Regions from separate parts of the Pseudoduganella sp. jia 9 genome, predicted to be linked through region 2. Evidence: predicted binding sites of a transcription regulator. Region 2 holds the regulator's gene; each other region holds the start of a gene.

What was found. Region 2 encodes LexA, which represses DNA repair genes until DNA is damaged. Its sites were predicted from a motif close to ACTGTATNNNNATACAGT; they were not measured.
Region 1: a site for LexA is predicted at 3,178-3,195, ahead of dinB (DNA polymerase IV). Genes of this name have one in related genera too.
Region 3: a site for LexA is predicted at 5,738-5,755, ahead of imuA (translesion DNA synthesis-associated protein ImuA). Genes of this name have one in related genera too.

The regions. Positions count from the first base shown of each region.
Region 1 is NZ_JBUPWE010000015.1:64,889-75,331, forward strand. It holds gene ACY34H_RS20660 (methyltransferase regulatory domain-containing protein) at 1-814, shown strand, start outside; gene ACY34H_RS20665 (recombination-associated protein RdgC) at 830-1,726, opposite strand; gene dinB (DNA polymerase IV) at 1,997-3,148, opposite strand; gene ACY34H_RS20675 (porin) at 3,363-4,454, shown strand; gene ACY34H_RS20680 (methyl-accepting chemotaxis protein) at 4,469-6,220, shown strand; gene ACY34H_RS20685 (helix-turn-helix domain-containing protein) at 6,255-7,091, opposite strand; gene ACY34H_RS20690 (MFS transporter) at 7,153-8,430, opposite strand; tRNA gene ACY34H_RS20695 (tRNA-Val) at 8,588-8,663, shown strand; tRNA gene ACY34H_RS20700 (tRNA-Asp) at 8,685-8,761, shown strand; tRNA gene ACY34H_RS20705 (tRNA-Asp) at 8,837-8,913, shown strand; gene ACY34H_RS20710 (cyclic nucleotide-binding domain-containing protein) at 9,136-9,621, shown strand; gene ACY34H_RS20715 (AI-2E family transporter) at 9,621-10,443, shown strand, end outside.
Region 2 is NZ_JBUPWE010000024.1:61,120-71,562, forward strand. It holds gene ACY34H_RS26735 (DUF47 domain-containing protein) at 1-121, opposite strand, end outside; gene ACY34H_RS26740 (replicative DNA helicase) at 195-1,580, opposite strand; gene rplI (50S ribosomal protein L9) at 1,890-2,342, opposite strand; gene rpsR (30S ribosomal protein S18) at 2,376-2,666, opposite strand; gene priB (primosomal replication protein N) at 2,697-2,987, opposite strand; gene rpsF (30S ribosomal protein S6) at 3,003-3,392, opposite strand; gene lexA (transcriptional repressor LexA) at 3,756-4,421, shown strand; gene ACY34H_RS26770 (hypothetical protein) at 4,528-5,316, opposite strand; gene ACY34H_RS26775 (cystathionine gamma-synthase family protein) at 5,582-6,823, opposite strand; gene purF (amidophosphoribosyltransferase) at 7,032-8,552, opposite strand; gene ACY34H_RS26785 (CvpA family protein) at 8,593-9,081, opposite strand; gene ACY34H_RS26790 (SPOR domain-containing protein) at 9,128-10,186, opposite strand; gene folC (bifunctional tetrahydrofolate synthase/dihydrofolate synthase) at 10,195-10,443, opposite strand, start outside.
Region 3 is NZ_JBUPWE010000020.1:83,225-93,667, reverse strand. It holds gene hrpA (ATP-dependent RNA helicase HrpA) at 1-3,505, shown strand, start outside; gene ACY34H_RS24665 (PRC-barrel domain-containing protein) at 3,689-4,387, opposite strand; gene ACY34H_RS24660 (extracellular catalytic domain type 1 short-chain-length polyhydroxyalkanoate depolymerase) at 4,558-5,619, shown strand; gene imuA (translesion DNA synthesis-associated protein ImuA) at 5,776-6,483, shown strand; gene ACY34H_RS24650 (Y-family DNA polymerase) at 6,413-7,888, shown strand; gene ACY34H_RS24645 (glycine zipper 2TM domain-containing protein) at 7,959-8,540, opposite strand; gene ACY34H_RS24640 (alpha/beta hydrolase family protein) at 8,780-9,541, shown strand; gene ACY34H_RS24635 (glutathione S-transferase family protein) at 9,566-10,192, opposite strand; gene ACY34H_RS24630 (M61 family metallopeptidase) at 10,295-10,443, opposite strand, start outside.

The sequences.
Region 1 (10,443 bases), on a different contig from region 2:
AGCCAAGCTCGGCTACGCATGCTCCGCCCACTACCTGGACGGCATCGACGCCATCAACCTGACAGAAGACCAGCGCAAGCTGCTGGGCGAGATCGCCGATCCGGTGTTTGCGCAGACGGTGCGCGATTACATGGTGAACCAGTCGTTCCGGCGCGACTACTGGGTGAAGGGCGCACGCCGGCTGGGCGGCATCGAGCGCGACGAACAATTGCTGCGCATGCGCGTCATCCTGACCACGCCGCGCGCCGATGTCCCGATGAAAACAGCGGCCGGGCTCGGCGAAGTGACGCTGCAGCCGCAAATCTACGATCCATTGCTCGATTTCCTGGCCGACCGCAAGCCGCACACGGTCGGCGAACTGTTCGAATTCCTCCGCGCGCACCACGGCATGACACCGCAACAAGTCATGCAGGCCGTAACAATCCTGGTGGGAATGGGGCAACTGTCGGTGATGCAGACCGATGCGGTGATCGCGCACGCGACACCGGCGGCACAGCGCCTGAACCTGCGGCTGTGCGAACTGGCTGTCTCGAACGCGGAGCTGCAGTGGCTGGCATTACCGGCAACCGGTGGCGCGTTCCTGGCGGAACGGTTCCACCTGCTGTTTCTGCTGGCACGCGCACGGGGCGGCAAGGACCCGGAAGCGTGGGCCGGATTCCTCAACGGGACCCTGGCACGCCAGGGCCAGCGCCTTGTGGTGGACGGCAAGCCTGTGGAGACCGACGAGCAGCAGCTGAACGAGCTGGTGAACCGGGCGGTGAAGTTCCGCGATAAGGTCTTGCCGCTGCTGATACAGCTGGGGGCCGTGGCCTGAGCCACGGCCGGTGAATCAGGCGGTGGCTTCGCCGCCCAGCGCTTCGACGACGTCCTTCAGCAGCTGCGACAGCTCGCCTGTCATCAGCATGAAATCGCCGTCGAAACGCTCGTCGTCATTGCGGGTGACGGCATCGTTTTCCTTCAGCACGTCGAGCGGCTTGATGCTCTTGATGGCCAGCGACTCGGTCAGCACGAACGAGATCTTGCTCTCCCACGTCATGGCCAGGCGCGTGCACTGCTTGCCGGCCGCAATGTGGCGGCGCACTTCCTCGGGCTCCAGCGTGTGGCGCACGTAGCGCACGGCGGCCTTGCTTTCGCCGGTGGCGCGCAGCTCGGTATCCATGTCGACGGTAAAGCCGGCCGGCGCTTCGTCTTCCTGCAGCCATGCCGTCATCACGCCCACCGGCGAGCGCTGCACGCGCAGGCTTTCCAGCGGCAGGCGGTCGACCGCCTTCAGCAGCAGCTTGATCACGTCGTCCGCCTTGGCCGGGCTGGCGGCATCGACGACCAGCCAGCCGTTGACCGGATCGATCCACGTCCACACATTGCTGCGGATCGTGAACGCGCGCGGCAGCAGTTCGTCATGCACGCGCTCCTTCAATTCCTTCATCGCCTTCTTGCCGGGAGCGAAACCTTGCTGTTCTTCCATCTCGGCGGCGCGGGCCTTCGCCACCTGGTTGACGACGGTCGACGGCAGCAGTTTCTTCTCGGTGCCCAGCAACAGCAGCATCTGCTGGTTCACCACGTGCACCAGCGAGCCATTGCCGCGCGGGGAATCCCAGCCCTGGCGCAGCATCTCGTTGCTGCTGGCCGGCGTGAACGAATGGGGACGCAATGCTTCGTCGAGTTTTTCGGGAGCGAATGCCCACGGAGCGGGCAGTCGGTAGATCTGTAGATTCTTGAACCACATGCTCAAATGACCTTGTTTTACGCGTTGCAAAGCTCAGCATTTTACACCCGGCCCGGCGGGCGGACTACCGCGATCTTTTCGATTTCATGCGCCTCCCTGGCTGTAATAACCCTTCCAGGGGGAAACTGCATGCGCACTGGATCGAAGCGGCAGAGGACGAGACACAAACAGTCCAGGGCAGCGATACGGTCTGTACGCTGGCAGGTGAATTGACCGGCTTTGTATGAACCGGTGCTGTCGAACCTGCGCATCGCGCCGATCCCGTAGCACTCACATGGGAAACAGCTCCCCCTGCTCCCCCGCCCGGTAGCGCCCGGCTTCGTCGAGCGGCACCAGCGCACTGACCCTTACCCCCAGCAAGCGCAGGCGCTGATCCAGCGGCACGCGCCGCAGGCATTCGCCGGCGGCACGCCGGATCGTGGCGGCGTCGGCGGTCGGCGACGGCAAGGTCACGTCGCGTGTCACGGTGCGGAAATCGGCATAGCGCAGCTTGATGCCCACGGTGCGGCCGGCAAAGCGCTTGCGGTGCAGGTCGTCCGACAGCTTGGTGCACAGCCGGGTGAATATCTCGGACAAGGCGTCGCGGTCGTGCTTGGCATGCAGGTCGCGCTCGAACGTGGTTTCGCGGCTCACGCCCTTCGGGTCGGAGCGCGTCACCACCTCCCGCTCGTCGTGGCCATGCGCCACGCGGTGCAGCCATTCGGCGGAATTGAGGCCGAAATGCTCCTGCAGCAGCTTCGGGTCGGCCTGGGCGAGCTGGCCGACGGTCTCGATGCCGAGCGACGTCAGCTTCGCATACGCCTTCGGGCCGATCCCGTTGATCTTTTTGGCCGACAGCGGCCAGATCCGCTTCGGCACATCCTCAAGCGTGATGATCGTCAGGCCGTCGGGCTTGTCCAGGTCCGAGCTGATCTTGGCCAGCAGCTTGTTCGGCGCGATGCCGATCGAACACGTCAGTCCGGTCGCTTCCTTCACGGCCTCCTTCAGCCGCATGCCGAGGGCGCGCGTCTCTTCCGGGTGGCCGGTCAGGTCGAGGTAGATCTCGTCGATCCCGCGGTCTTCGATATCCGGCACGATCCCGGCCACGGCCGCCTTGAACAGCCGCGAATAGCGCTTGTACGACTCGAAGTCGGTCGGCAGCAGGATCGCCTCCGGCGCCAGCGCCGCGGCCTTCATCGTGCCCATCGCGGAAAACACGCCCAGCGCGCGCGCTTCATAGGTGGAGGTGGTGACGACGCCGCGGCCGGCGTAATCGCGCAGCTTTGAAAAGCGGCGCGTGCCGTCCGGCTGCAGTACCGGCTGGTGCCGCGAACCACCGCCCACCACCACCGGCTGCCCGCGCAATTCCGGATAGCGCAGCAGTTCGACCGACGCGAAAAACGCATCCATGTCGAGGTGGGCAATGCGGCGCGGCGGAACCATGGCTTGTCGGAGGCTTGGGCTAAACGGATACTGGGATTATATACAGTGCACGGCAGCGCCCGCCAGCACCGCGCCGCATTGTCTTATTTTGTTTATTTTTCAATCACTTAGCGTGCATTTTCATCCATCGTATTTACGCAACAGCAGGGGTGCGCAGGTATCGTGCGCGGGGAGAAGGCGGGTACCATCGGTTCTTTCAACCAGTCACGTGAACATGACGCCCCACTTCCGTCTTTATTGCTGTGTTTCCCTGCTTGCCTGCACCCTGCCCGCCACGGCGCAAACTGCCATCACGATCATGGGTGGCGTCGATGCCTTCGTGGGCTCGATGAAAAACAGCGGCGATGCCGGACGCACCACCGTGCTGGGCAGCGGCGGCATGACCACCTCCTGGTTCGGCTTGCGCGGCAAGGAAGACCTGGGCGACGGCCTGTATGCGGAGTTCTACCTGACCGGATTTTTCCAGGCCGATACCGGCGTGTCCGGCCGTTTCGCCGGCGACAACCTGTTCTCGCGCGACGCCAACGTGGCACTCGTCGGCCGCCTCGGCCGGCTGCAGGTGGGCCGCGCCTCGGCGCCCAGCTTCCTGCCGAACATCCTGTTCAACCCGTTCGGCGATTCGTTCACGTTCTCGCCGCTGGTACTGCATTCCTACGTGCCCACCGGCCCGTTCGGCGCGCGCACCTGGGCATCGACGAACGCCGCCGACAGCGGCTGGAGCAACCAGGTGGTGTACACCACGCCATCGTTCGGCGGCCTGCGTGCCGGCCTGCACTACCAGGCCGGCGAACAGGGCGGCAACTCGGACCGCAACAACCTGGCCGTCAGCACGATGTACAACAAGGGCCCGCTGGCGCTGACGGCATTCGTGCATCGGGTGCGCGTCAGCAACCCGAACTCCGGCCTGCCCATCATCGATGCCACGCGCGCCCCGGTGAACTACGCGCTGCTGGACGAACAGCGCGCTCTGTTCGTCGGCGCTACCTACGATTTCACGCGCATCAAGCTGTATGGCACCTGGCAGCGCACCGTCAACGACGCGGCCGGCACCGAAGGATTGCGCGACCGTACCGTCAGCCTGGGCTTCGCGATGCCGGCCGGCCCCGGTGCCGTGCTGTTCGACGTGGCCGATACGCGCCGCAGTGGTACCCTGTTCGGCAACCAGCGTTCGCGTCGCACGGCATCGCTCGGCTACGACTACCGGCTGTCGAAGCGCACCGATTTCTACACGGTCGCCATGCGCGACCGCATCACCACGCTGCCATCCGCCATGAGCTATGGCGCCGGCGTACGCCATTCATTCTGACCAGGGGACTGATCTTGACTCTTTCCAATATGCGTATCGGTGCCCGCCTTGCCCTCGGCTTCGCGGTGGCCATCGTCATCATGCTGATCATGTCGCTGGTCGGCATCAGCCGGATCCAGGAGGTGGCGGGGCGTACCGACCAGCTCGTGAACGACCGCTATGCCAAGGTCACGCTGCTCAACAACATGCGCAGCCAGGTCAACCGCGGTGCGCAGGCGGTGCGCAACGCGATGCTGACGCCGGACGCGGCGCAAACCGAGGACTTCCTGCGCCAGATGGCGGCGGCCGACGAAGCCGGCGGCGTGTCCGCGGCGGAGATGGCCAAATCGGACCTGACGCCGGACGTGCGCGCCGTCTTCGACCAGCAGAACACCGCCTATTTCGCCTACAAGGAGCGGCTCGACAAGGCGGTCGCCCAATTCCGCGGCGGCGACCGCGAAGGCGCCGTGCAGGCCATGTTCGCCAGCGTGATCCCGGCGCAGACGGTGTACTTCCGTCACCTCGACGAACTGCTGAAAGTGCAGAGCGACCTGATGACGCGCGATGCGCAGGCCGCCACGGCGGCGGCAAGATCGGCGACCACGCTGATGATCGTGCTGCTGGTGCTGGCCACGATCGTGTCGGCGGTGATCGGCTGGCTGATCACGCGCTCCGTGACCGGCCCGGTCGACGAAGCGGTGCGGGTTGCCGAAACCGTGGCCTCCGGCGACCTGACGGCGCGGATCGTCACGACCCGCAACGACGAGATGGGCCGCCTGCTCGGCGCGCTGCGCGACATGACGGCGGCGCTGACCGGCACCGTGCGCACGGTGCGCGACAGTACCGACACGATCAATACCGCGGCAGCCGAGATTGCCAGCGGCAACATGGACCTGTCCAACCGCACCGAGCAGCAGGCCGCCAGCCTGGAAGAAACCGCATCGTCGATGGAGGAGCTGACCTCCACCGTGCAGGCCAACGCGGAAAACGCGCGCCAGGCCAACCAGCTGGTGGTGTCGGCGGCCAGCCATGCGAACGAAGGGGGCCAGGTCGTCAGCCAGGTCGTCGAGACGATGGGTTCGATCAAGGAAAGCTCCTCGAAGATCGTCGACATCATCGGCGTCATCGACGGCATCGCTTTCCAGACCAACATCCTGGCGCTGAATGCCGCGGTGGAAGCGGCCCGCGCAGGCGAACAGGGCCGCGGCTTCGCCGTCGTGGCATCGGAGGTGCGCAACCTGGCACAGCGCTCGGCAAGCGCGGCGCGCGAGATCAAGGAACTGATCAACGACTCGGTCGAGAAAGTGGACGCCGGCAGCCGGCTGGTCGACCAGGCCGGCACGACGATGGACCGCATCGTGACCTCGGTCCAGCAGGTGGCCGACATCATGAACGAGATCGCGTCCGCCAGCCAGGAACAGAGTTCCGGCATCGCGCAGGTGAACACCACGATCACCACGATGGACACGGCCACGCAGCAGAATGCCGCGCTGGTCGAGGAAGCGGCCGCCGCCGCGGCCAGCATGCGCGAACAGGCGCAGCGGCTGGTGGCCGCGATCGCCGTGTTCCGCATCGACGATGGGGCCATGGCGCCGGCGTTCCCCGCACCCGTGCATTCGCCCGCGCATGCGCCGGCGGTTCCAGCCGCCTCCGCGGTGGCGCATCCGCCTCACCCGAGGCTGGCGGGCAAGCCACCGGTGCAGGCGCGCACCGGCGCCGGCCGGAGTAATGCAAAAACACCGCCCGCTAAAAAGGCGCCGGAGGGCGACGACTGGGAGGAGTTCTAAGCCAGCCGCCGCGCCGCGCTGCCCATTGCCCCGGTCACGATCCGGCCTGCCGCGATCGTGCCCTGAACCATTCCGCGCTGGCGTCGTCGGCGGGAAAGAACGATTCGAGCCGCAGTTCGTGCACGGTCACGTCGCGCGGCGTACCCAGCGTGGTGATCGTCGTAAACAGGTTCAGTGACACGCCATCCTTCGCCAGCGTCACGGGCAGGAAAGGCAGTGCGCGGCGCTCCAGGTTCGCCACCTGGGCAGCCGCATGGATGCCCGGCAGCGCCAGCAATTCCTCCAGCAGCGCCTGGGCTTCGCTGCCTGGCCCGTCGCTCAGCGCTTCACGGGCAATCCATTGCAGCTGGTCGGCGCACACGTCTTCCCAGTTGACGATCGCGGCCCGCAGCCCTTGCGGATCGAGCGTCATCCGCACCACGTTCACGCTGCCGTCGCACGGGATCGGCGCGTTGGACGGCAGGCCAAGGAAGAAGCGCATCATCGCGGCCGCCGGCTCGTTCGCCATCACCAGGTTCCACAACCGGTCGACCACCAGCGCCGGGTACGGGGCGGCCTGCGCCAGCATGAATTCCAGCGCCTTGCGCACGGCCTGCATCTCGGGATCGGCCAGCTGGCGCTCCTGGTAGGCGGGCGCGAAGCCGGCGGCCAGCAGCATGCCATTACGGTGCCGCAGCGGCACGTCGAGCACGATGCCCAGCTTCAGGATCAGCTCGCGGCTGGGCTGCGCGCGGGCGCTTTCGAGAAAACTGATGTGGCGCTGCGAGATCGCCGCCTCGGTCGCCAGCTTCAGCTGGGAGAGGCCGCGCCTGCCGCGCCAGTAGCGCAAGGCATGGGCGAAGTCGCTGAAGTACTGGTCCGGTGCATTCATGCTCGTCTCCTTCGGTACGGTGCAAGGCAGCCATTGTGGCCGGCAAACCGGCCTGCGGCGATTACGTGCCAGGGCCGCGTGCAAGCACCAGCACGCCGCCCAGCACCAGGCTGGCCGCGAGCAGCGAGATGCCGATGGCCGTGCTGCCGGTCGCATCGCGGATCGCACCCACCAGGTAAGGGCTGGCGAAGCCGGCCAGGTTACCGACAGAATTGATCAGCGCGATGCCGGCCGCCGCCGCGGTGCCGCCCAGCAGCGCCGTCGGCAGGCTCCAGAAGATCGGGAACGTGGTCAGGATGCCTGCGGTGGCGAGCGACAGCGCGGCCAGCGCCAGCACCGTATCGCTGGCCCAGGCGGTAGCCGCCACCAGGCCGGCGGCACCGGCGAACCCGGCGATGGCGATATGCCAGCGCCGCTCGCCGCTGCGGTCCGAATGCCGCGCCGCCAGCACCATGGCCACCGCCGCCACGCCATACGGGATCGCCGTCAGCAGGCCAATGTGGAAGACATCCTGCACGCCGCTGTTCTTCAGCAGTTGCGGCAGCCAGAAGCTGACGCCGTACAGCCCCATCACGAACAGGAAGTACACCAGCGCCAGCAGCCACACGGTGCCGCTGGCGAACACCTGCCGCAGCGGCAGGTGCCGCTTCGCCGCCGCTTCCGCCGCCAGCCCGCGCTCCAGCACGGCCTTGTCGGCATCGTCCAGCCAGCGCGCGGCGCGGATGCCGTCATCGAGATAGAACAGGGTCCAGATGCCCAGCGCGATCGACGGCATGCCCTCCAGCAGGAACAGCCACTGCCAGCCATGCAGCCCCGCCTGGCCGGCAAACCCCGCCATGATGGCGCCGGACAGCGGCCCGCCCAGCACGCCCGCCACGGCCACGCCGCTCATGAACAGCGCCACGATGCGGGCCCGGCGCTGCGCCGGATACCAGTAGGTGAGATACAGCACCACGCCCGGGAAGAAGCCCGCCTCGGCGACACCGAGCAGGAAGCGCAGCACGTAGAAGCTGATCGGGCCGGTGGCAAACATGGTGGCGGCCGACACGAGGCCCCAGCTGATCATGATGCGCGCGATCCAGCGCCGCGCGCCCACCTTTTCCATCACCAGGTTCGACGGCACTTCGAACACGAAATAGCCGATGAAGAAAATGCCCGCGCCGATGCCGTAGACGGTATCCGACAGCGCCAGGTCGGCCTGCATCTGCAACTTGGCGAAGCCCACGTTGACGCGGTCCAGGTAGGCGGCCACGTAGCACAGGAACAGGAACGGCAGCAGCCGGCGGCTCACGCGGGCATACAGCGCATCGAGACGGGCATCGTCCTTGATGGCGTTCATCGGTTCTCCCAGGCTGGAAAAACCGCAGCGTAGCACCACTGGATGAGGCTGGATGGAAATTATTTAGCGAAATCCCTTGCGGAATCTCAAAACAGCGCAGTAGAATACGGCCTCTTCTGAACGTTGTGACAAACGTTCGAAGCATCGAAGGTGATGAGGGCGCTTAGCTCAGTTGGTAGAGCGGATCCCTTACAAGGATTAGGTCGGGAGTTCGAGCCTCTCAGCGCCCACCACGCATTCGATGTTGAAGACCTGGAGCGGTAGTTCAGTTGGTTAGAATACCGGCCTGTCACGCCGGGGGTCGCGGGTTCGAGCCCCGTCCGCTCCGCCAGGATTTCGAAGAGAGCCCGAAGCATCGGGCTTTTTTCTTGCAGTTTCTTCAGTTGCCGTTTGACGGGAATTGATTGGAGCGGTAGTTCAGTTGGTTAGAATACCGGCCTGTCACGCCGGGGGTCGCGGGTTCGAGCCCCGTCCGCTCCGCCAGCATCAGTAAAAAAGCCCGGCTTGCCGGGCTTTTTTGCGTCTATCGCTGCCGTGGCACGCGGCATCACGCAACCCTGCCCCCTCCACACCGCCAGCATCCCGAAAATTCCCGGCATTCCAGGCTTTTTTGCATTCCGCTCCACTGTGTGCGTCCTGCAACACCAATGTCCATGCAAAACCGGCGACAATGGCAATGCAACCATCCCTTCCTTGGAGTCCTGTGTGATTTTCGGTTTTTTGAAGCCGCCCCCGCTGTCGCCACGCCTCACCAGGCTGCGCGAAACCGTCCTCCTCAACTCGCTGACACCGCTGGAACTGAAGATCGTCGACGGCCTGATGCATGAACGGCGCTATCTCGCGGGCGAGATCATTTTCGACGAAGGCGAAGAAGGCCAGGCGCTGTACCTGATCACGGCCGGCCACGTGCAGATCAACCGCAACATCAACGGCATGCCCGAGATCATTACCGAACTGTCGCCGGGCGCGTTCTTTGGCGACCTGGCCCTGCTGGACAACTCGCCCCGCACGGCGCAGGCGCGTGCGTGGGATGACTGCGAACTGGCGGTATTCTTCCGCGCCGACTTCATGGGCCTGATGGAAACCGACGCCGTGATCGGCTACAAGATATCGCTGGCGCTGGCGCGCCATATCGGCTCCCGGCTGCGCGAACGGATGTCGATCGATTCGCCGCACATCGAGGTGCTGTAATGGTGGACCGGCAGCAGTCGGGCCCCATTGTCTGGTGCGGCATCGTCGCCGCCACCTGCGTGCTGCTGTACCTGATGCAGCGCGTGCTGTGGCTGTCGGTGCCGTTCCTGCTGGCGATCATCCTCTATTACATGCTGCTGTCGCCATTCCAGCGCCTGCTGCGGATGGGGTTCACCCGCAATACTTCCGCCATGCTGGTCGGCGCCGGCTTCGGGCTCGCCATGCTGCTGGCGGTGCTGGTAGCGGCGATATGGATCCCGGCGCCGGCAACTGACTGGCAGGACATGCCGGGGCGCTACCTGGACGCGGGCGTGCGCTTCCTGCGCAATATGCTGGGCGCGCTGGAACGGCAGTTCCCGATCCTGCGACAGGCCCGGCTGGGCGATTCGGTGAACCTGAACCTGGCCGAATACTCGCGCGAATTCTTCCAGCGCCACCTGGCGGACGTGGTGGTGGCCGCCGCGGCGTGGGTACCGTCGCTGCTGCTCGCGCCGTTCCTGGCCTTCTTCTTCCTGCGCGACGGCCGCCGCTTCAAGCGCTTCCTGGCGCGTGCGGTGCCCAACGCGTTCTTCGAGAAGACGCTGTTCCTGCTGCATGAAGTCGACCAGACCGCGCGCCGCTACTTCCACGGCATGCTCAAGCTCACGATCATCGACACCATCGTGCTGGCCATCGGCCTGTGGTCCATCGGCCTGCCCTCGCCGCTGCTGCTCGGCTTCATCGCCGCCATGCTGGCCTGGGTGCCCTACGTCGGCTCGATCGCCGGCTGCCTGCTGGTGGTGCTGGTGGCGTCGGCCGATGCACCGGACAACAATGCCGCGG
Region 2 (10,443 bases):
CCAGGTCATCGAAATTGGTCATCAGGCCCAGCATTTCTTTCGCGCCCTTGACGCACAGTTCAGCATGCTGGTTGAACAGGTCAAAGAATTTGCCCTCGGTGGGCATCAGGCGTCCAAACATATTATTCTCCGTTGGTTGATTCGGGGGTGCTGCCGGGGCCGCTGCTCTAAGCGGCCCCTCTTGGTGCTGGTGATCAGTCGCCCTGGTAGATCGACAGATTACCGGTGTAGTTGCCGAACTTGGTGTACATGCCCATCCATGTCAGACGGATCGCGCCGATCGGGCCGTTACGCTGCTTGCCGATGATGATCTCGGCGGTACCCTTGTCCGGTGAGTCGGGGTTGTAGACCTCGTCCCGGTACAGGAAGATGATGACGTCCGCATCCTGTTCGATAGCGCCGGATTCGCGCAGGTCGGACATCACGGGACGCTTGTTGGGCCGCTGTTCCAGCGAGCGGTTCAGCTGCGACAGCGCGATCACCGGGCAGTGCAGCTCCTTCGCCAGGCCCTTCAACGATCGCGAGATCTCGGAAATCTCGGCGGCGCGGTTGTCGCCTTGCTGCGAGCCCGTCATCAGCTGCAGGTAGTCGACGATGATGAGGCCCAGCTTGCCGCACTGGCGCGCCAGGCGGCGCGCGCGGGCGCGCATCTCGATCGGATTCAGCGCCGGCGTCTCGTCGATGTACAGCTGGGCTTCATTCATTTTCTGGATCGCGTGCGTCAGGCGCGGCCAGTCTTCATCGTTCAGCTTGCCGGTACGCAGGCGATGCTGGTCGAGCTGGCCAACGGAGCCCAGCATACGCATCGCCAGCTGCGCGCCGCCCATCTCCATCGAGAAGACGGCAACGGGCAGGCCCGCTTCGATGGCGACGTTCTCACCGATGTTGACGGAAAATGCCGTCTTGCCCATCGATGGACGGCCGGCCACGATGACCAGGTCGCCGGGCTGCAGGCCGGACGTCATTTTGTCCAGGTCGGCAAAGCCGGTCGGCACGCCGGTGATCTCGCTGCCGCTGTCGCGGCTGTACAGTTCGTCGATGCGCTCGACCACCTGGGTGAGCAGCGGCTGCACCGCGGTCCAGCCGGACGAGCCGCGCGAGCCCTGCTCGGCGATCGCGAAGATCTTCGACTCCGCTTCGTCGAGCATCTGCTTGACTTCCTTGCCCTGCGGGCTGAACGCATTGCCGGAGATTTCGTCGGCCACGGTGATCAGCTTGCGCAGCACGCCGCGGTCGCGCACGATCTCGGCATATCGGCGGATGTTCGCCGCCGATGGCGTGTTTTGCGCCATCGCATTCAGGTACTGCAGGCCGCCCACTTCATCGGCCTTGCCCAGCATCGTCAGCGCTTCGAACACGGTGATCACGTCGGCCGGTTTGCCGCCATTGATCAGGCGGATCATCTGTTCGAAGATGATCCGGTGGTCGTAACGGTAGAAATCCTCCGCGTGCATGAAGTCGGCGATGCGGTCCCATGCGGCGTTATCGCGCAACAAACCGCCGATCACCGATTGTTCGGCTTCGATGGAATGGGGCGGGATACGGAGGGAATCGACTTGCGGGTCGGATGGGGCATTCATGGCGCGCATTATACCTGCATAAGCAGGCCAAAGTTCATAATGGTTGGCAAGATCGCTGCCCTGCCGGCAGCTTTGTGACAGCTTGATGACACCCTCGCAGCTCTGTTATAGCAGCCAAATGTCAGGCTTGTCGCGCTTCATGCGGCAGCGGAAACAGCGTGTTGCGGACGCATGCTTCGGGTGCCGCTTCGGCGCTGCTGCGCGGGCTGCATGCAGGGCCTCGCGGCACCGGCGCCGGCAATAAAAAAGCCGGGCGAACCCGGCTTTTTTAATTGTACGACTGTCTTACCGAGGAAAGAATCCCGGCAATCAGGCGGTTTCGCCCACGACGGCGACGGTCACATCGACCACCACGTCCGTGTGCAGGGAAACCGACACCGGGTGCTCGCCGGTGGTCTTCAGCGGGCCGTTCGGCAGGCGCACGGCAGCTTTCTCGACCGGGAAACCGGCCTTCGACAGGGCTTCGGCGATGTCGAAGTTGGTGACGGAGCCGAACAGGCGGCCATCGACGCCGGCCTTCTGCGACACGGTCACGGTCATGCCGTTCAGCTTTTCGCCCTGGCCTTGTGCGGCAGCCAGCTTTTCGGCGGCGGCTTTTTCCAGTTCGGCGCGCTTGGTTTCAAACTCGGCCACGGCGGCCGTGGTGGCGCGGCGTGCCAGTTTTTGCGGGATCAGGAAGTTACGTGCGTAGCCGTCCTTGACCTTCACCACGTCGCCCAGGTTGCCGACGTTGATAACTTTTTCCAGCAGAATGATTTGCATAATGTTCTCCAGTTCTATCTGTACTGCTGCCGATTAGGCGTGGTGCAGATCGGTGTACGGCAGCAGGGCCAGGTAGCGCGCGCGCTTGATCGCGGTATCCACTTGACGCTGGTAGTGCGCCTTCGTGCCGGTCAGGCGTGCCGGCATGATCTTGCCGTTTTCCTGGATGAAATCTTTCAGGGTGTCGACGTCTTTGTAGTCGACCTGCTCAACGCCAGCGGCGGTGAAGCGGCAGAACTTCTTACGCTTGAACAGCGGGTTCTGCTGTTTGCGCTTTTCTTTCAGCTTGGCTTTGTTTTTGTCGAACTTTTTACCGAATGCCATTTTAGGCTCCTGTATTAAATATTGTGTCGCTCAGGCGGCACGAAAATCAATGATGTGAAAAACCAGGCTCTTGCTGTTGCGGCCTTTCCTGGCGAGGAACCCCGTGAATTCGTAGGTGCCTCCCAGTGGCGCGCCGCTGAAACGGCCTGAAATCTCTCCCGCGGCAACCGCGGCGATCTCAAACTCCGTCAGGCGGGCGATGCCTGCCTCGATCTGCTGCGAACTGTGCTGCAAGATTGCATTCACGATCGGCAGCCCGGCGGGGGTATAGCGAATGACTTCCCGCTCGGTGATCAGGCCGGTAAACCTCAGCTCGTTCAGCAAGACTCCGTGGATTTAGGCTGCTGCTGCTGCTGCAGGAGCGGCCGCGGCTTCGGCGCGGTGGCTCTTGGCGGCGTCTTCACGCTGGACCGACTTCATCATCGGCGAAGGAGCGGTTTCCGCTTTCTTCATCTTGACGGTCAGGTGGCGCAGCACGGCATCATTGAATTTGAACGCGGTTTCCAGTTCGACCAGCGTATCGTTGTCGCACTCGATGTTCAGGCAGATGTAGTGTGCCTTGGCCAGTTTCTGGATCGAGTACGCCATTTGACGGCGGCCCCAGTCTTCCACGCGGTGCACGTTACCGCCGCGCGAGGTCACGCTGGCCTTGTAACGTTCGATCATCGCGGGCACTTGCTCGCTCTGGTCCGGATGGACGATAAATACGATTTCGTAGTGACGCATGCAAACTCCCTTAAGGACTGTTGATAGCCCACCCTGGCGTCAAGACAGGTGTGGGAAGAGGTAAGCCCGCAAGCATAGCAGGATTTTTCGGCGCTGGCTAGCCGCGCGGCCGGGCGGCAACCGACCCGAAAGCAGCCGGAAGCAGCCTTCCGGGCCGGTTTCGCGGCATCCCGCGTCACACCGGCAGGCGTGAAATGACGGCCTGGCGCAACGGCGTAGCGCCGTCTTGCGCGGAAATTTTCCTGGAAAACAGGGTCCGTCCCCATTTTTCGGGAAATATTTCTCGCCCGGGAGGGTTTTCCCTTGCATTCACGCCGACACTGTACAAAAATACAGACTGTCTATATACACAGCAATCTGGTCATGATCAAGCTCACCGCAAGGCAGGAACAAATTCTCAACCTGATCAGGGACGCCATCGAATCCACCGGCTTCCCGCCGACCCGCGCGGAGATCGCCGCCGAGTTGGGATTCAAGTCGGCCAATGCGGCCGAAGAGCACCTGAAGGCGCTGGCGCGCAAGGGGGCCATTGAAATCACCGCCGGCACGTCGCGCGGCATCCGCCTGCTGGGCGAGCGCGCGCGCGCCAACCCGGCCGCGGCGCAATCCGGCACGGACTTCCTGCCGCAGGTGCCTGCGGCATTGCTGATGCAGTTGCCGCTGATTGGCCGCGTGGCCGCCGGCTCGCCGATCCTGGCGCAGGAAAACCTGGAAAAAACCTACAGCGTCGACCCGGCGCTGTTTTCAGCGAAGCCCGATTTCCTGCTGAAGGTGCGCGGCGAATCGATGCGCGACGTCGGCATCATGGATGGCGACCTGCTGGCGGTGAAGAAAGTGGACAGTGCCAAGAACGGCCAGATCGTCGTGGCCCGCATCGGCAGCGAAGTGACCGTGAAGCGCTACCGCCGTACCGGTTCCACGATCGAACTGCTGCCGGAAAACCCAGACTTCAAGATCATCACCGTAACGCCGGACGACGAATTCGCACTCGAAGGCCTGGCCGTCGGCCTCCTGCGCACCTGGCATTGATGGCTCAGCCGCTGCCTTGACGGGATGCGCTGACGAGCCGCATGGCTGTCAGCGCAGGGCATATCCGGCAGTGCGCCCACGCTCCGGGCAGCAGGCCTGCTGGCGCTCAGCGCCTGGTGGGCGGCGTCGCGATGCGGCCGCGGAAGTCATTCTGGCGGCTCTGGAAGTCCCGGTTGATGGCGTCCGATGCCACCTTGTCGGCCTTGAAGCGCTCGTTGGCCTGGATCGCCAGTTTTTCCGATGCCTGGAACCAGCTGTCATACCTGGCCACGAGCGGTTCGGCCTGCGCCTTCCCTTCCGCGGCCAGCCTGGCATAAGCGCTTTCCATGCGCTGGCGGGCGCCGTCGAACTCCTGTTCGTTCATCAGGTCGGCAACGTCCCTGGGAATCTTCGAACCGGCCGGCATCGCATTCTGCAACTGCTGGACGAAACCGTTATAGCACTCCTGCCACGCCGAATACTGCTTGTTGACGCGCGTCACGGCGTCCTTGCCGAGAGACGACGCTGGAATATCCGGCGTCGCGCACTGGTACTTCGCGTACGCCAGGTCGGCCCCATCGTACTGCTGCACGTAGTAATCGATGTCGGCACGCCGCGTTTCACGCAGGCGCATCGTTTCCAGCGCAGCGGCCGCTTCCTTGCTGCCGGCTGTCGCGGCTTTCTGGAACCATTGCCGCGCCGCCGCATCGTCCGCCTTGTAGCCCTCGCCATACCAGTGCATTTCGCCGAGATGGAACTGCGCATCCGCGTTGCCGGCCGCCGCAAGGCGCTCGTAGATCGCGCTTGCCTGGGCATAGGCGCGCGTTTCGAGCAGCCGCTTGGCCTCGGCAAGATCATCCGCGAAGGCAGAATTGGCAATCACTGCGGCGACAAGGAAAAACGCGGCATGTTTCACGACAGCTCCTTTTGATGTATTAGGAATAAAACAAAAGAATAAGCCATTCATGCGCCAATGGCGCGGGGTACTTGGCATTTGCACCATTTGTTGCAGGAAGGCTACAGTCGTATGCAACATGCATAGCGCCGCGCGCGACCGCTGTACGCCGGCGGCAGGCGGGAGCGGAGTCGCACCCGCCTGCGCCGCTCATGTGCCGCTCATGTGCCGCTCATGCGCCGCTTATGGCCACTCATGGGCCACTTATGTGCCGCTCATGCACCGGTTACGCGTCGAGCGCCAGGCGGAAGTCGTCGACCAGGTCGGCCGTGTCCTCGATGCCGACCGATACGCGGATCAGCGATTCGGCAATGCCCATCGAGGCACGGCGCTCGGCACCCATCTCGTAGAAGATCGTGTGGGCGACCGGGATCACCAGCGTCCGGGTGTCGCCCAGGTTGGAGGCCGGCACGGCGATCTTCAGGCGGTTCAGGTAATCGAAGCAGTCGATGCCATCGCGCAGTTCGAAACTGAACAGCGAGCCGTAGGCCTTGAACAGGCCGGTGGCGATGCCGTGCTGGGGGTGCGACGGCAAGCCGGGATAATGCACGGCTGCCACGCGCGGATCGGCCGCCAGCATGTCCGCCAGGGCCTGCGCGTTGGCGCAGGTGCGCTCCATGCGCAGCGCCAGCGTTTCGGCACCGACGGCGATGTGGTGCGCCGCTTCCGGCCCCAGCGAAGCGCCGAAGTCGCGCAAGCCCTTGGCACGCACCTGCGTGATGCCCCACATCGCCGGGGCAGCCTTCTTGTAGTTCTCGAAGATGTTCGGGAAGCGGCCCCAGTCATAGGCGCCGGTATCGGTCAGACTGCCGCCCAGCGCATTGCCGTGGCCGGCGATCGATTTCGTCAGCGAATTGACGACCAGGCCCGCGCCCACCGTTTTCGGCTGGAACAGGTAAGGCGTCGTCATCGTATTGTCGACGATGTACAGGATGCCTTTCGCGGCGCACAGCGCGCCAATACGCTCCAGGTCGGCAATCTGCGTGCGCGGATTGGCGATGGTCTCGACGAACACGATGCGCGTGTTCTCCTTCAGCGCGCTTTCGACATTGGCGACATCGGTCGCGTCGACGAAGTCCACGCCCACGCCCTGCCCCGCCACCGTCTGCCACAGGGAGTTCGTATTGCCGAACAAGAACGACGACGACACCACGTGGTCGCCGGCGCGCAGCAGCGCCTGGAACACGGCACCGATCGCCGCCATGCCGGTGGCGAAGCACAGCGTGGCCACGCCGCCCTCCATCTTGTTGACCTTTTCCTCCAGTGCGGAAACGGTCGGATTGCCTTGGCGGCCATAGCGGAAGCCCGGCTCGCGGCCCTGGAACACCGAGGCCAGCTGGCGCGCATCGGTATAACCGAAGGCGACGGATGTGTGGACCGGCTTGTGCAACGATCCCTGCTCGATGGTTTTCTGGCGGTCGCCGTGCAGGATCGTGGTGGTGAAACCGTAGTTTTTCTTGTCGTTCATGTCGTAGCGGGAGAAAGTAACCAGCACGCGCTGGCTGTTTGACACTGGTGGCCCGGCAATCCGGGACAGTCCCCAATTTCACATTTCGGTGGTCTTACAACGTTGTACAACGTTGGGGACTGTCCCCGATGTTGCATTCGGTTGTTTTGCAACGCTCGGGCACTCGGCTTGGCGCGGAAAAAAAGGCTCCGCGAGGAGCCCTTGGTTTTTACGCTTCGGTGGTGGCCGCGTTCAGGTTCAGCTGCGTGCGCGCGGCGTCTTCGACTTTCGCCTTGGGGTTGTGGCGCGCATGCTCGATGCGGTCGAGGTAGTCGGCCGATACGTCGCCAGTGATGTACTTGCCGTCGAAGCAGGAGGCTTCGAAGCTGGTCAGCGCCGGGTTGACGTCGGAGATTGCCTTCTTCAGGTCGTCGAGATCCTGGTACACCAGCGCGTCGGCGGTGATTTCCTTGCATACCTCGTCGACGGTGCGGCCGTGGGCGATCAGCTCGTCGCGCGTCGGCATGTCGATACCGTACACGTTCGGGTACAGCACCGGCGGCGCGGCGGAGGCGAAGATCACTTTCTTGGCGCCGGAGTCGCGCGCCATCTGCACGATTTCGCGGCTGGTGGTGCCGCGCACGATCGAATCGTCGACCAGCAGCACGTTCTTGCCCTTGAACTCGTCGCCGATGGCGTTCAGCTTCTGGCGCACCGATTTCTTGCGCAGCGCCTGGCCCGGCATGATGAAGGTGCGGCCGATGTAGCGGTTCTTGATGAAGCCTTCGCGGTATTCCTTGCCGAGGCGCAGTGCCAGCTGGATCGCGGCGGGGCGCGACGAATCGGGGATCGGCATCACCACGTCGATGTCGTCCGCCAGGCCTTCGCGCTTGATCTTCTCGGCCAGGTATTCGCCCATCTTCAGGCGCGTGCTGTAGACGGAGGCGCCGTCGATCACGGAATCGGGACGCGCCAGGTACACGTATTCGAACACGCACGGATTGAGCGTCGGGTTGTCGGCGCAGATGCGCGCGTGCAGCTTGTTGTCGGCATCGATGAACACGGCTTCGCCCGGCTCGACGTCGCGCACGAAGCGGAAACCGGCGCCTTCCAGCGCCACCGATTCGGACGCCAGCATGTACTCGGTGCCCTGCTCCGTCTCGTTGATGCCCAGGCACAGCGGGCGAATGCCGTACGGGTCGCGGAAGCCCAGCAGGCCGACATCGGCGATCTGCGCCACGGCCGCGTAGCCACCGCGCACGCGGCGGTTCAGCACCGTGACGGCGTCGAACAGCGTGCCCGCATCCAGCGAATAACCGGTGGTGGCGCGCATGATCTCGTGCGCCAGCACGTTCAGCAGCACTTCCGAATCGGAGTCCGTGTTGATGTGGCGGCGATCGTTCTTGAACATCTCGGTCTTGAGCTGTTCCCAGTTGGTGAGGTTGCCATTGTGCGCCAGCGTGATGCCGAACGGCGCATTGACGTAGAACGGTTGCGCTTCCTCTTCCGACGACGAACCGGCCGTCGGGTAGCGGCAGTGGCCGATGCCCGAATTGCCCATCAGCGAACGCATGTTCCGGGTGCGGAACACGTCACGCACGAGGCCGTTCGCCTTGTGCATCGAGAACATGCTGCTGTGATTCGTTGCGATACCGGCCGCATCCTGGCCGCGGTGCTGCAACAGCAGCAGCGCGTCATACAGCAGCTGGTTGACAGGTTGATGGGAAACGACGCCGACGATGCCACACATATTGTGCTCCTGAACAGGGTGCTGCTTGATGGTAGAAATTCTAAAATTGCACATGCTGCGCCACGGCAGCGGGAAGGAACGGTTTCACGGTACGCACGCCCGTTTCCGCGATGGGGGAGAACAGTGCCTCGCGCCAGAAGTCCTGCTGCGGGATCGACGTCATGCCGCACAATATGACGCCCGCCAGCACGATTACAAGCCCGCGCCCCAGGCCGAACAGGCCGCCCAGGCCGCGGTCGGCCAGTGTCATGCCGCCGGCCTCGACCAGTGCCGACACGGCCATCGACAGCAAGCCCATCAGGATGCGCACGCCGATGAACAGTGCCAGGAACGCCACGATCAGCCGTACTGCTTCGCCAGGAATCGCGGCCGGCAACAAGGCCGCGAGTTCCCCGCTGTAGGCGTTGGCAACCACGAAGGCCACGATCCAGCCCAGCAGCGACAGCATTTCCTTGACCAGGCCCCGCAGCGTGCTGACGATGATGGAGGTAATCAGCACGAACAGCACCAGGTAATCGAAGATGGTCAACGCGGGCATTGGTATGCAAAGGTGGTCACGCGAATCCGGCAGTGCGTCAGGCCGGGCTCAGGCTGCCCGACAGGCCGATCTTCTGCAGCTTCGCCTTGGCCTTTTCCGCTTCCTCGCGGCTGCCGAACGGCCCCACCTTCACACGGGTCAGTTCGCCGGAGGGCGATTTCTGCGTAAACGACCGGATGCCGGCATCGCGCAGCTTGCCCTGCAATTCCTCGACCTTGTCGCGGGCGGCCAGCGCAGCCACCTGGATCACGTAGCGGCCGCTATCCGCCGCGGCCGGGGCCGGCGCTGGAGCCGCCTTGCCTTCCAGCAGTGCCAGTGCGCGCGCCGCGTCGTCGGACTTCGCTGCCGGCTTCGCCTCGTGCCGGGCTTCCTGCTTCGGTTCAGGCTTTGCTTCAGCCACCTTGGGTTCAGCCACCTTGGGTTCAGGCTTCTTCGGTTCAGGCCGGATCTCGGCAACCTTCTTCGGCTCGGGCTTGGGCTCATCCCAGCCCGCCACTTTCGGCGCAGGCTTCGGTTCCGGCTTCGCCTGATGCTTCGGCTCCGGCTTCGCTTCCACCTTGGCCACCTTCGCCGGCTCGGCTTTCACCGGTTCGGGCAGCGGCCGCGGCGGTGCGGCAACCACCGGGGTATGGTCTTCCGGTTCGACGATTTCCTCGCTCTGGTCGAGCGCCTCGGCCTGCGCGGTCTTGCTGTCGCCGGACTGCTCACTGTCGGGCTCACTGGCCGGCTCGCTGTCCGGCTTGCTGCCCGCTGGCTGGTCGGTGTCGGGTTTGTCGCGTGGCGGAATCTGGATGGCGATGTCGTTGGCCAGCGGCTTCGGCTCGGAATCGAGCACCATCGGCAGGCCGATCGCGACGGCAAGCGCCAGCGCGATCGCCCCGACCAGGCGGCGGCGCGCGCGCTTTTTCTCGGGAAGTACCGGATCGGGCGCATCCTTTCGGCCGCGGCCGCGGGTCGCGCCGGCGCTGCCGTCGGCGGACGAAGCGCGCTTGGAGCGGGCCCGCTCGGTGATCGCGCGGTCATCCGCTGCGCGGTAGTAGCCGCTGTCTTCAGGGGACTGCTGCTTGTTTTTGCCGAATTTCGAGAACAAGCCCATGCGTGATATCAGTGAAGAGAGGATTTTCGGGCGGCCATGACGCCGGCCACCGTCAGGAACGAGCCAAAGACCACAATTCTATCATTCTCGCCCGCCCGGCTCATTGCATTTGCAAAAGCTTGTGCCGGGGTATCGAAGACATTGACGGTTTTTTCATGGGGGTCCGGCACGGTACCCTGCACTTTCGCGGCCAGTTCCGATGCGCTGGCGGCGCGCGGCGACGGCAGCGTTGCCAGGCACCAGTGATCGATCGAGCC
Region 3 (10,443 bases), on a different contig from region 2:
CTTCCTGCTGGGCTACCTGAAGCAGCTGCTGCCGCGCCGGCCGGACCTGAAGGTGATCATCACGTCGGCCACCATCGATGCCGAGCGTTTCGCCCGCCATTTCAGCCAGGAGGGCAAGCCGCCGGTACCGGTGATCGAGGTGTCGGGCCGCCTGTATGCGGTGGAGATCCGCTACCGGCCGGTGGAGCGCGAGCCGGTCAGGCTGCCGGAAGGCGTGAATGCCGCGAAGCCGCAGCAACGCACGGCCGCCGCCGCAAAGGAAAAGCGCGACCTGATGGATGCCATCCTCGACGGCGTCGACGAGGTATGCCGCATCGGCTCGGGCGACGTGCTGGTGTTCCTGCCCGGCGAGCGGGAAATCCGCGATGCCGCCGAGGCGCTGCGCAAGCACCATCCGCCGCACGTGGAGATCCTGCCGCTGTTCGCCCGCCTGTCGGTGGAGGAGCAGGACCGCGTGTTCCGCACCACCAACCAGCGGCGCATCGTCCTCGCCACCAACGTTGCCGAGACGTCGCTGACGGTGCCGGGAATCCGCTACGTGGTCGATGCGGGCCTGGCGCGCGTCAAGCGCTACAGCTACCGCAACAAGGTCGAACAGCTGCAGATCGAGCCGGTGGCGCAGTCGGCGGCGAACCAGCGCGCCGGCCGTTGCGGCCGCGTGGCCGACGGCGTCTGCATCCGGCTGTATGACGAAGAGGATTTCAACAAGCGGCCGAAATTCACCGATCCGGAAATCCTGCGCTCGTCGCTGGCCTCCGTGATCCTGCGCATGAAGTCCCTGCACCTGACGGATGTGGAGACGTTCCCGTTCATCGAGCCGCCGCTGGCGCGCGCCATCGCCGATGGTTACCAGCTGCTGCAGGAACTGGGCGCCGTCGACGACGACAACCGCTTGACGGGCCTGGGCCGCAAGCTGGCCAAGCTGCCGCTCGACCCGCGCGTGGGCCGCATGATCCTGGCCGCGCAGGATTTCACCTGTCTGACCGAAGTGCTGATCGTGGCGGCCGCCTTGTCGGTGCAGGACCCGCGCGACCGGCCGATCGAGCACCAGCAGGCGGCCGACCAGGCGCACCAGAAGTTCGCCGACGAGAAGTCCGAGTTCCTCTCGTACATCAAGATCTGGCGCTGGTTCGAGGACGCCATCGAGCACAAGAAAACCAATCGCCAGCTGCAGGACAACTGCCGCGCCAACTTCCTGTCGCAAGTGCGGCTGCGCGAATGGCGCGACGTGCATTCCCAGCTGCTCACGCTGGTGAAGGAGCAGGGCTGGCGCATGAACGAGACGCCGGCCACGTACGAGCAGTTCCACATGGCGCTGCTGACTGGCCTGCTGGGCAACGTCGGCTTCAAGATGGAAGACGACCCCGGTTACCTGGGCGCGCGCGGCATCAAGTTCAACATCTGGCCCGGTTCCTCGCTGGGCAAGAAGGCCGGCAAGTGGGTGATGGCGGCCGAACTGGTGGAGACCACGCGGCTGTATGCGCGCACCATCGCGCGCATCGAACCCGAATGGGTGGAAAAGATCGGCGCGCACCTGCTGAAGAAATCGTGGGGCGAACCGCGCTGGGAAAAGCGCCCGGCGCAGGTGACGGCGGCCGAGAAGGCGACCCTGTACGGCCTGACGGTGTACAGCCAGCGCCGCATCAACTACGCGCTGCACAATCCGGCGGAAGCACGCGAGATCTTCATCCGCGATGCGCTGGTGGCCGGCGACTACGACACGCGCGCGCCGTTCTTCGCGCACAACCACCGGCTGGTGAAGGAAATCGAGAACCTCGAACACAAGTCGCGCCGGCAGGACGTGCTGGTGGACGACCAGCTGATCGAGGCGTTCTACGACAAGCTGATTCCGCACGACGTGGTCAATGGCGCCGGCTTCGAGGCCTGGTACAAGAAGGCCGCGCAGGCCGAGCCGAAGCTGCTGTACCTCGTCAAGGAAGACCTGATGCGGCACGAGGCGGCCGGCGTGACGACGGAACTGTTCCCGAAGAAGATGCTGGCCGCCGGTGTCGAGATGGCGCTGACGTACCACTTCGAACCGGGCACGGTGCGCGACGGCGTGACCCTGCACGTGCCGCTGTATGCGCTGAACCAGCTGTCGCGCGAGCGCTGCGAATGGCTGGTGCCGGGCATGCTGAGGGAAAAGGTGCACCTGCTGCTGAAATCGCTGCCGCAGAAGCAGCGCCGCCACATGGTGCCACTGCCCGAGTATGCACAGAAGTTCTGCGAGCGCGTGGCGGACAAGTTCGGCCGCGGCGACCTGATCGACGCGATCATCGCCGACATCCGCGAGCAGATCACGATCACGGTGCTGAGCTCGGACTTCAAGCCGGAGCAGCTGCCGGCCCACCACTTCATGAATTTCAAGGTGATCGACGAGCACGGCCGCCAGCTGGACATGGGCCGCAATCTCGCCACACTGCAGGCGGAGTATGGCGCGCAGGCGCGGCAAAGCTTCCAGAAGATGGCGGAAAATGCGCCTCCCGCATCGGCCGCTTCGCTGGCGCAGCTGGGCGGTGGCAGGGCGGAAAAGAACGCCGAGAAAGGTGCGGAAAAAGGCCGGCACGGTGGCATCTCGGGCGAGGTCAAGGCCGGTGGCATGCCGGGGGCGGCCCTGCCTGCGCCGGCAGCCGCCGCGCCGGCACCGGCCGGAGCGCACACGAACATCACGTCATGGTCGTTCGGCGAACTGCCGGAACTGCTGGAGATCGTGCAGGGCAAGCTGACCCTGATCGGCTTCCCGGCGCTGGTGGACAAGGTCACGCACTGCGACCTGGAAGTGTTCGACGATCCGAACGTGGCCGCGCGCACGCACCGCATCGGCCTGCGCCGGCTGTTCGCGCTGCAGATGAAGGACCAGATCAAGTTCGTCGAGAAAAGCATCCCGAACCTGCAGCAGATGGGCATGCAGTTCATGAGCATGGGCACGCAGGAAGAACTGCGCGACCAGATCATCGCCAAGGCGATCGACATCGCCTGCCTGCAGGACCCGCTGCCGACCGATGCGGCCACGTTCAACCGGCGCAAGGACGAAGGCAAGTCGCGCCTCGTGCTGCTGGTGAACGAGATCGCCCGACTGGTCTCGCAGGTGCTGACTGAGTTCCATGGCTTGCCGAAGCGGCTGCAGGGCATCAACCAGCAGGCCGCCGCCGACATGCAGGAGCAGCTGAAAGGCCTGGTGCACAAGCGCTTCCTGCTCGATACCGACTTCACCCAGCTGGCGCATTTCCCGCGCTACCTGAAGGCGATGAACGTGCGGCTTGAAAAACTGCGCGCCGATCCGGCACGCGATGCGAAATCGATGGCCGACTGGCACGGGGCGGCACAGCCTTACCTGCGCGTGATGCGCGAAAAATCGGCCGGCAAGAATACCGATCCGAAGCTGGTGGAGTATCGCTGGATGCTGGAGGAGTTGCGCGTGTCGCTGTTCGCGCAGGAGTTGCGTACGCCGATGCCGGTATCGGTCAAGCGGCTCTTTAAAGTGTGGGAGTCAATGCAGAGGTAGTAGGGCCTCGATAAACCTACTGCGCGACGCCAGGGCCGGCCTGCGATGCTCATCGTACTTACGTACGATTGCGCTTCTTGGCCACCCCTGGCGCCTGCTCGCTACGGTTTCTCGAGGCCCCTTGAGGCTGGTTGGATTCGCTGTGGCCTGCGACTATTGCAGGATCAGGGAATCACTTGGTAGTTAATACTTCTTGTTCGGATCGTAGCTGGAGCTCTGGTTCGACAGACCGCCGGCCTGATTGATGTTCTTGTCGGTCAGGTCGGAATCGCCGCGGTCCAGGTCCAGGCTGTTGCTGCCCAGGCCGGTGCCGCTGCCCAGGCTGCCGCTCTGGCTGGACAGGCCGCTGCTGCCGCCCATGCTGCTGCCCGCGCCGCCGGACAGGTTGCCGGACTGGCTCTGGCCGAAGCTGGAGCCGCTCTGCATCGTGCTGCTGCCGCTGCTCATCACGCTGCCGGACGAGGTCATCTGGCCTGGCATCGCCTGCGTGGAACCGCCCCAGAAGCTGCTGATCTGGCTGCCGAATTCGGCGCTGGCCATGTCGGGCCAGCGGTCCTTGTCGAAGCCGGGCGCGCTTTCCAGGCGTTCTTTCGCCACGTCGAGGATGAAGCGCTTGTTGACGGTATCGAGTTGCAGCGCCTGCCATGGCACGGCGAACAGCTTGTCGCCCATGCCCAGGATGCCGCCGAACGACAGCACGGCGTAGGCGATCCGGCCGGACTGCATGTCGATCATGATTTCCTTGATGTCCCCCAGGTCTTCTTCCTGGCGGTTGTAGACGTCTTCGCCCATCAGCGTGTCGGCACCCATCAGGTGCGGGCCAGGGCCGTCATTGTCGCGGTCACGGTAAATGCCAAACGGGTCTCGGTCGAGATAGCTCATATTGGTCTCCTGTGATGCATTGGGTAATGCGGTACGTGGAAAGGCCGCCGCGCGCATAGCCCGGCGGTGCGCATGCCAGAATAGCGCAAGCGGATTTTTCGCGTCCTTACTGGAATTCAATAGTGTGGCCCGGTTCCGTTGGGTACGGGGTGGACGAATACGGAGGAAGCATGGTCAAGCGGAATGCCGGTGCGCGCCTGGTGCGCTCGTTGATGAAAGCGGGCAATGCCCAGCAAAAGGCGGCGGCGAAGATGGTCGGCACCCTGCTGACGTTGCCGAAGAGCAGTGTGCGCAAGCGGCCGGCGAAAAAGGCGGCGGTCGCGGCGCCACGCGTGCGCACGCCGCCGGCGACACCGGTGGCGCCCGGGCGCTGGCTGGCCGGCCATCACCTGGCGGGTGCCCAGCAAATGCAGTACTGGCTGTACCTGCCGCAGGGAGAAGTACCGCCCAAGGGCTGGCCGCTGGTGCTGATGCTGCATGGCTGCCACCAGACCGCGACGCAGTTCGCGCAGGGCACGCGGATGAACCAGATGGCGGAAAAGAAGGGCTATGCGGTGCTCTATCCGCAGCAATCGGTGACGGTGAATGCGCACCGCTGCTGGCGCTGGTTCGACCGTTCCACGCAGCAAGGCGGCGGCGACGTGCAGCCGGTGGCCGGGATCCTTGGCAAGGTGATGTCCCAGTATCCGATCGACCGGCGCCGCGTGTATGTGTGCGGCATCTCGGCCGGTGCCGGCCTGGCCAACATCATGGCACTGAATTTCCCGGATGTATTCGCGGCGGTCGGCCTGCATTCGGGGCCCGTGTTCGGCGCCGGCCACGGTACCGTCGGCGCGCTCGGCGTGATGCGCCACGGCGGCGGACTGCGCATCGAACCGGCGATCCGCGAGGTGCTGGCGCGCCGCGCCGATTTTCCGCTGATGCCGGCGATCCTGTTCCAGGGCGATGCCGATACCGTGGTGCACGCGGTGAACCAGCAGCAGCTTGTGCGGCAGAGCCTGCTGCTGAACGGCGTACCGGCCGATGCCCCCGTGAAGGTGACGCGGCGCGGCAGCCGCAGCGGGCATGAGATCCACGATTACCTGGTCGGCAGCAAGGTGGTGCTGCGGGTGGTGCGGGTCGATACGCTGGACCATGCGTGGAGCGGCGGCGATCCGCAGATCGCCTTTCATGCGAAGGGACCGGATGCGAGCCGGATGATGCTGGAGTTTTTCGGCAAGCACCGGCGCTGAGGCAGCAGGACGTGCGACCCGGCGCGCAGCGCTGGAGCCGCGCTTTGCCCACGCTGCAGGCCGGTCCAGTCACCGCACGATTGCCAGATTGTCATTGCCAAAACGTCCCATCGATAGTACTGTACGGATATACAGTATTTCTTTACATCATCAACCATGGCCCACCCCGCACCACTGCTGGCGCCGGAAGCCGTGCATCCCTCACTCTGGCTTGCATCGCAACTGGCCCAATCGCACGACCGCTGCGTCGACACCGGACACCCGGTCCTGTCGACCCAGCTGCCGGGCGGCGGCTGGCCGACGGGCACGCTGGTGGAGTTGCTGCTGCAACAGGCGGGCATCGGCGAGATGCGCCTGCTGCAGCCGGTGCTGGCGGCGCTGAAGCGGCCGATCGTGCTGGTGCAGCCGCCTTACGCGCCGCAGGCGCTGGCGCTCGATGCGCTGGGCATTCCGCCCACGCAGCTGGTGTGGATCCGCAACACGGGCAAGAGCGCCGATGCGCTGTGGGCCGCCGAACAGATCCTGCGCAGCGGCTGCTGCGGCGCCTTGCTGCTGTGGCAGCAGCACGTGCGCAGCGAAGCGCTGCGCCGGCTGCACCTGGCGGCGCAAAGCGGCGAAACGCTGTTCTGCCTGATGCGGCCGCTGGCAGCCGCGCAGGATGCGTCGCCGGCGCCGTTGCGGCTGGCACTGCGGCCCGCCGCCGGCGGCCTGCAGATCGATTTTGTAAAACGCCGGGGGCCGCAACGCGATGCGCCATTGTTCCTGCCCTTGACTCCTTCTTTGCTGCAACGACATGCGCCTCTGGATCGGCCTGCACCTGCCCCGGCTCCCGCTCGAAGTGTTCTGCCCGAACTGGTCGGCTGACACCTGCACCGCGGTGCTGGACCACGACGCGGTGCTGGCCGTATCCGACCAGGCGCGCCGTGCCGGCGTACTGCCGGGCATGCGCCGCGGCGGGGCGCTGATGATGGCGCCGGAAGCGCAATTGCACGACCGCGCGCCGGACCGCGAAACGGAAGCGCTGCATGCGGTGGCGATGGCGATGCTGCAATTCACGCCGCAGGTGGCCGAAGGCGAGGAAGCCACGCTGCTGATGGACGTGGGCGCCAGCCTGCGCCTGTTCGGCGGCATCCGCCGGCTGTGCGCGCTGGTGCGCGCCAGCCTGCGCAAGCTGGGTTTTACCGCGCAGCTGGGCGTGGCGCCGACCGCACGCGGCGCCTGGCTGCTGGCGCGGGGCGGGGCGGGGCGCACGGTAAAGCTCGACAAGATGACAGCGCGGCTGCAACAGCTGCCGGCCAGCCTGCTGCCGCCCGCCCGGCGCTACATGGCATGGCTGGAGGGCATCGGCTGCCTGTCGGTGGGCGACGTGGCGCGCCTGCCGCGGCCCGGCCTGCAGCGGCGCTGCGGCCGCGAACTGCTCGACGTGCTCGATGCCGCACTGGGGCACGCCGCCGAGATGTTCCGCTGGATCGAGGCGCCCACCACTTTCCATGCGAAGCTGGAACTGTTCGGCCGCATCGAAAATACCGATCTGCTGCTGGCCGGCGCCTGCCGCCTGCTGCAGCAGATGACAGGCTGGCTGAACGCCCGCCAGCTGGCCGTCGAACGCATCACGCTGCTGCTGGAACACGAGCGTGGCAAGGTGGCGCGGCCGCCCACGCCGGTCGAGATCGTGCTGGCCGAGGCGGTCTGGCGCGACGATCACCTGGTGCGCCTGCTGAAGGAGCGCCTTGCCAAGCTGGTGCTGGAGGCGCCCGTGATCGGGCTGGTGCTGGAAGCGCCCCAGGTAAAGCCGATGGCGCCGCTGTCCGATTCGCTGTTTCCGGAACCGGGCGGCAGCAGTGAAGACCGGCAGCGCCTGTTCGAACTGCTGGTGGCGCGGCTGGGGGCGGACAACGTGCTGCAGGCGGCGCCGAAAGCCGATTACCGGCCCGAGCATGCGAACGCGTGGGTGCCGGTGCAGCAAAAGGTGCGTCCGCAGGATGTGGCGGCCTGCCTGCCGCCCGGCGGCCTGCCGCGTCCCGCATGGCTGCTGCCGAAGCCGATCGCGCTGCTGGTGCGCGACCACCGGCCTTTTTACTGTTCCCCGCTACGCATGGTGTCGGCCGCCGAGCGCATCGAGGCGGGCTGGTGGAGCGATACGCAGACGCGCGATTATTTCATTGCCCAGGGCGAGGACAATGCCCATTACTGGGTGTATCGGGAGCGGCTGCCGGGCGGGGAGGAAGAGGCGGAGCCGCGCTGGTATCTGCATGGGTTGTTCGGGTAATTCCCGGCCAGCGTGTTCCAGCCTGGCCAGGCAGGGCCGGCTTGCCCCTTCATCCTGCTTACTTGCCTGCTTACTTGCCCGCCTGCTTGCTGCGGTCGGCGATCTCGTTGCCGACATAGCCGCCGCCGATGATACCGGCCAGGGTCGCCAGTTTCTTGCCATTGCCGTCGCCAATCTGGTTGCCGATCAGGCCGCCAACCACGGCGCCGGTACCGATGGCCACATAGTTCGGCTTGCTTTCCTGCGCAACCGGGGCAGCGGCGTACACCGGCTGCGGCTGCTGCTGCTGCTGCTGCGCCTCGCTGCGAACCGGCGCCTTGTGCACGACCTTGCGCGGTGCGGGTTCGCGGTACACGATTTCCCGCACGACGACGCGTTCCGGCGCGGCCTGCTGGCGCACAGCCGGGGCCGGCTCCGGTTTCAGTGCCGGCTGTTGCAGCGCTTGCGGCGCGAGCTGTTGCCCGGTCGACTGTGCCGCCGCCAGCTGCTGCGCCGTCAGGCCCGCTGGGAGGATTTGCGCAGCCGGTTCGGCTTTGCTCGATGGCAGTACGCCGGTCAGGGCGGCGATACCGGTGGCGCTCAAGGCAATCACCGACACGGCTGCGGCGGCAAACAGCGGGTGGATACGGCTTGCGGTAGCGATTTTTTCCATGATCTTTTCTCCTCATGGCCATTGATTGGCCGGCAGAGGTAGATTAAAGGCTGAGGCGGGTACAGGCTACATCGTGAGCTGTATCACTCGTTACCACTTGTAAGATAGCGCTGGAACAGGTCTGCGCACCAGCCGCATGCGCCACATCCGCTGCCATTCCGGCTCTACCAAAAGTACACTGTCTTCCTCCACCTTTTCGATGCAGAGTGGCACATCATCAACCGCCAACGGAGACCTTCATGCGGGCACAACGACTCGACTTCATGGGTGCACACGGCACCAGCCTGGCCGCGCGCCTCGATGCGCCGGACGGCCCGGCGCGGGCCTACGCACTGTTCGCCCACTGCTTCACATGCGGCAAGGATGTGTTCGCCGCCAGCCGCATCGCCCAGGCGCTCACGGACCATGGCATCGCCGTGCTGCGCTTCGACTTCACGGGGCTGGGTGCCAGCGAAGGCGAATTCGCCAACACCAATTTTTCGTCGAACGTGGAAGACCTGCTGGCCGCCGCCGGCTACCTGCGGGCGAACTTCGCGGCGCCGCGGCTGCTGATCGGCCACAGCCTGGGCGGCGCCGCCACGCTGGCGGTGGCCGGCCTGGTGCCGGAAGCGCAGGCCGTGGTGACGATCGCCGCGCCCAGCGACCCGTCGCACGTCACGCACCTGTTCCGCGACCAGATCGATACCATCACCGCGGAAGGGGAGGCCGAAGTACAGCTGGCCGGGCGGCCGTTCCGCATCCGCAAGCAGTTCCTCGACGACGTGGCCGAACAGAAGCTGAAGGAAAAGATCGGCGCGCTGCGCAAGGCCCTGCTGGTGATGCATGCGCCGGGCGACACCACGGTCGGCATCGAGAATGCGATGAACATCTTCATCGCGGCAAAGCATCCGAAGAGCTATATTTCGCTCGATACGGCCGACCACCTGCTCACGAAACGCGACGATGCCACTTACGTGGCGAACCTGATTGCGGCGTGGAGCGAACGCTATCTGAAGGATTGAATCCTCGAACGGAGGCCGGCAGCATCAGCCGCGCGGCTTCCATTTCATGCCCGTCTGCACGGCGGGCCGCGCACCGACGAGCGCCAGCCAGCGCTGCAGGTTCGGCTTGCCCAGCGCGTCGGCCAGCGGCTCCTGCAGGCGTTCGCTGGCCGCCATGACCCACGTGTAGCAGGCAATGTCGGCGATCGTGTAGTCGTCGCCCGCCACGTAGCCGGACTTGCCCAACTGCGTGTCGAGCACGGTCAGCAGGCGCCCGCCTTCCTTGATGAAGCGCTCCAGCGCGAATGCATCGTCCTGCTTCGCGAAAAAGCCCAGCTGGCCCAGCATCGGGCCCAGGCCGCCGATCTGCCAGTGCAGCCACTGCATCGCCCGCCAGCGCGCCGCGCCGGACGGGGCCAGGAACTTGCCGTGCTTGTCCGCCAGGTAGGTGAGGATCGCGCCGCTTTCGAACAGCGACAGCGGGCCACCGTCGGCTTCATCATCCACGATCGCGGGGATCTTGTTGTTCGGCGACAGTTTCAGGAATTCGGACTGGAACTGCTCGCCGTTGCCGATGTCGACAGGCACGGTTTCATAAGGCACGCCAAGTTCTTCCAGCAGGATGATGGGCTTGCGGCCGTTCGGGGTGGTCCAGGTATGCAGTGTGATCATCGCGGTCTCCAGGTCGGCACACTCTAGCGTGAACGAAAAAAAGCGGGCGCACATCCCGCGAAGGAGGTGCGCCCGCCGGTGGGTCCGGCTTACTTACCCAACTTATTTGCGCGGCTGCAGGATCGCCTGCAAGCGGTCCGGCGTGCCCTCGATGCGCTCCAGGCGCGGGTACTTCAGGCCGCCGTGGTAGTCGAGCGATACGGTGCGGTAGTCGTTGCCGCGCTTGACCAGCAGGTCGATCGGCTTGCTGT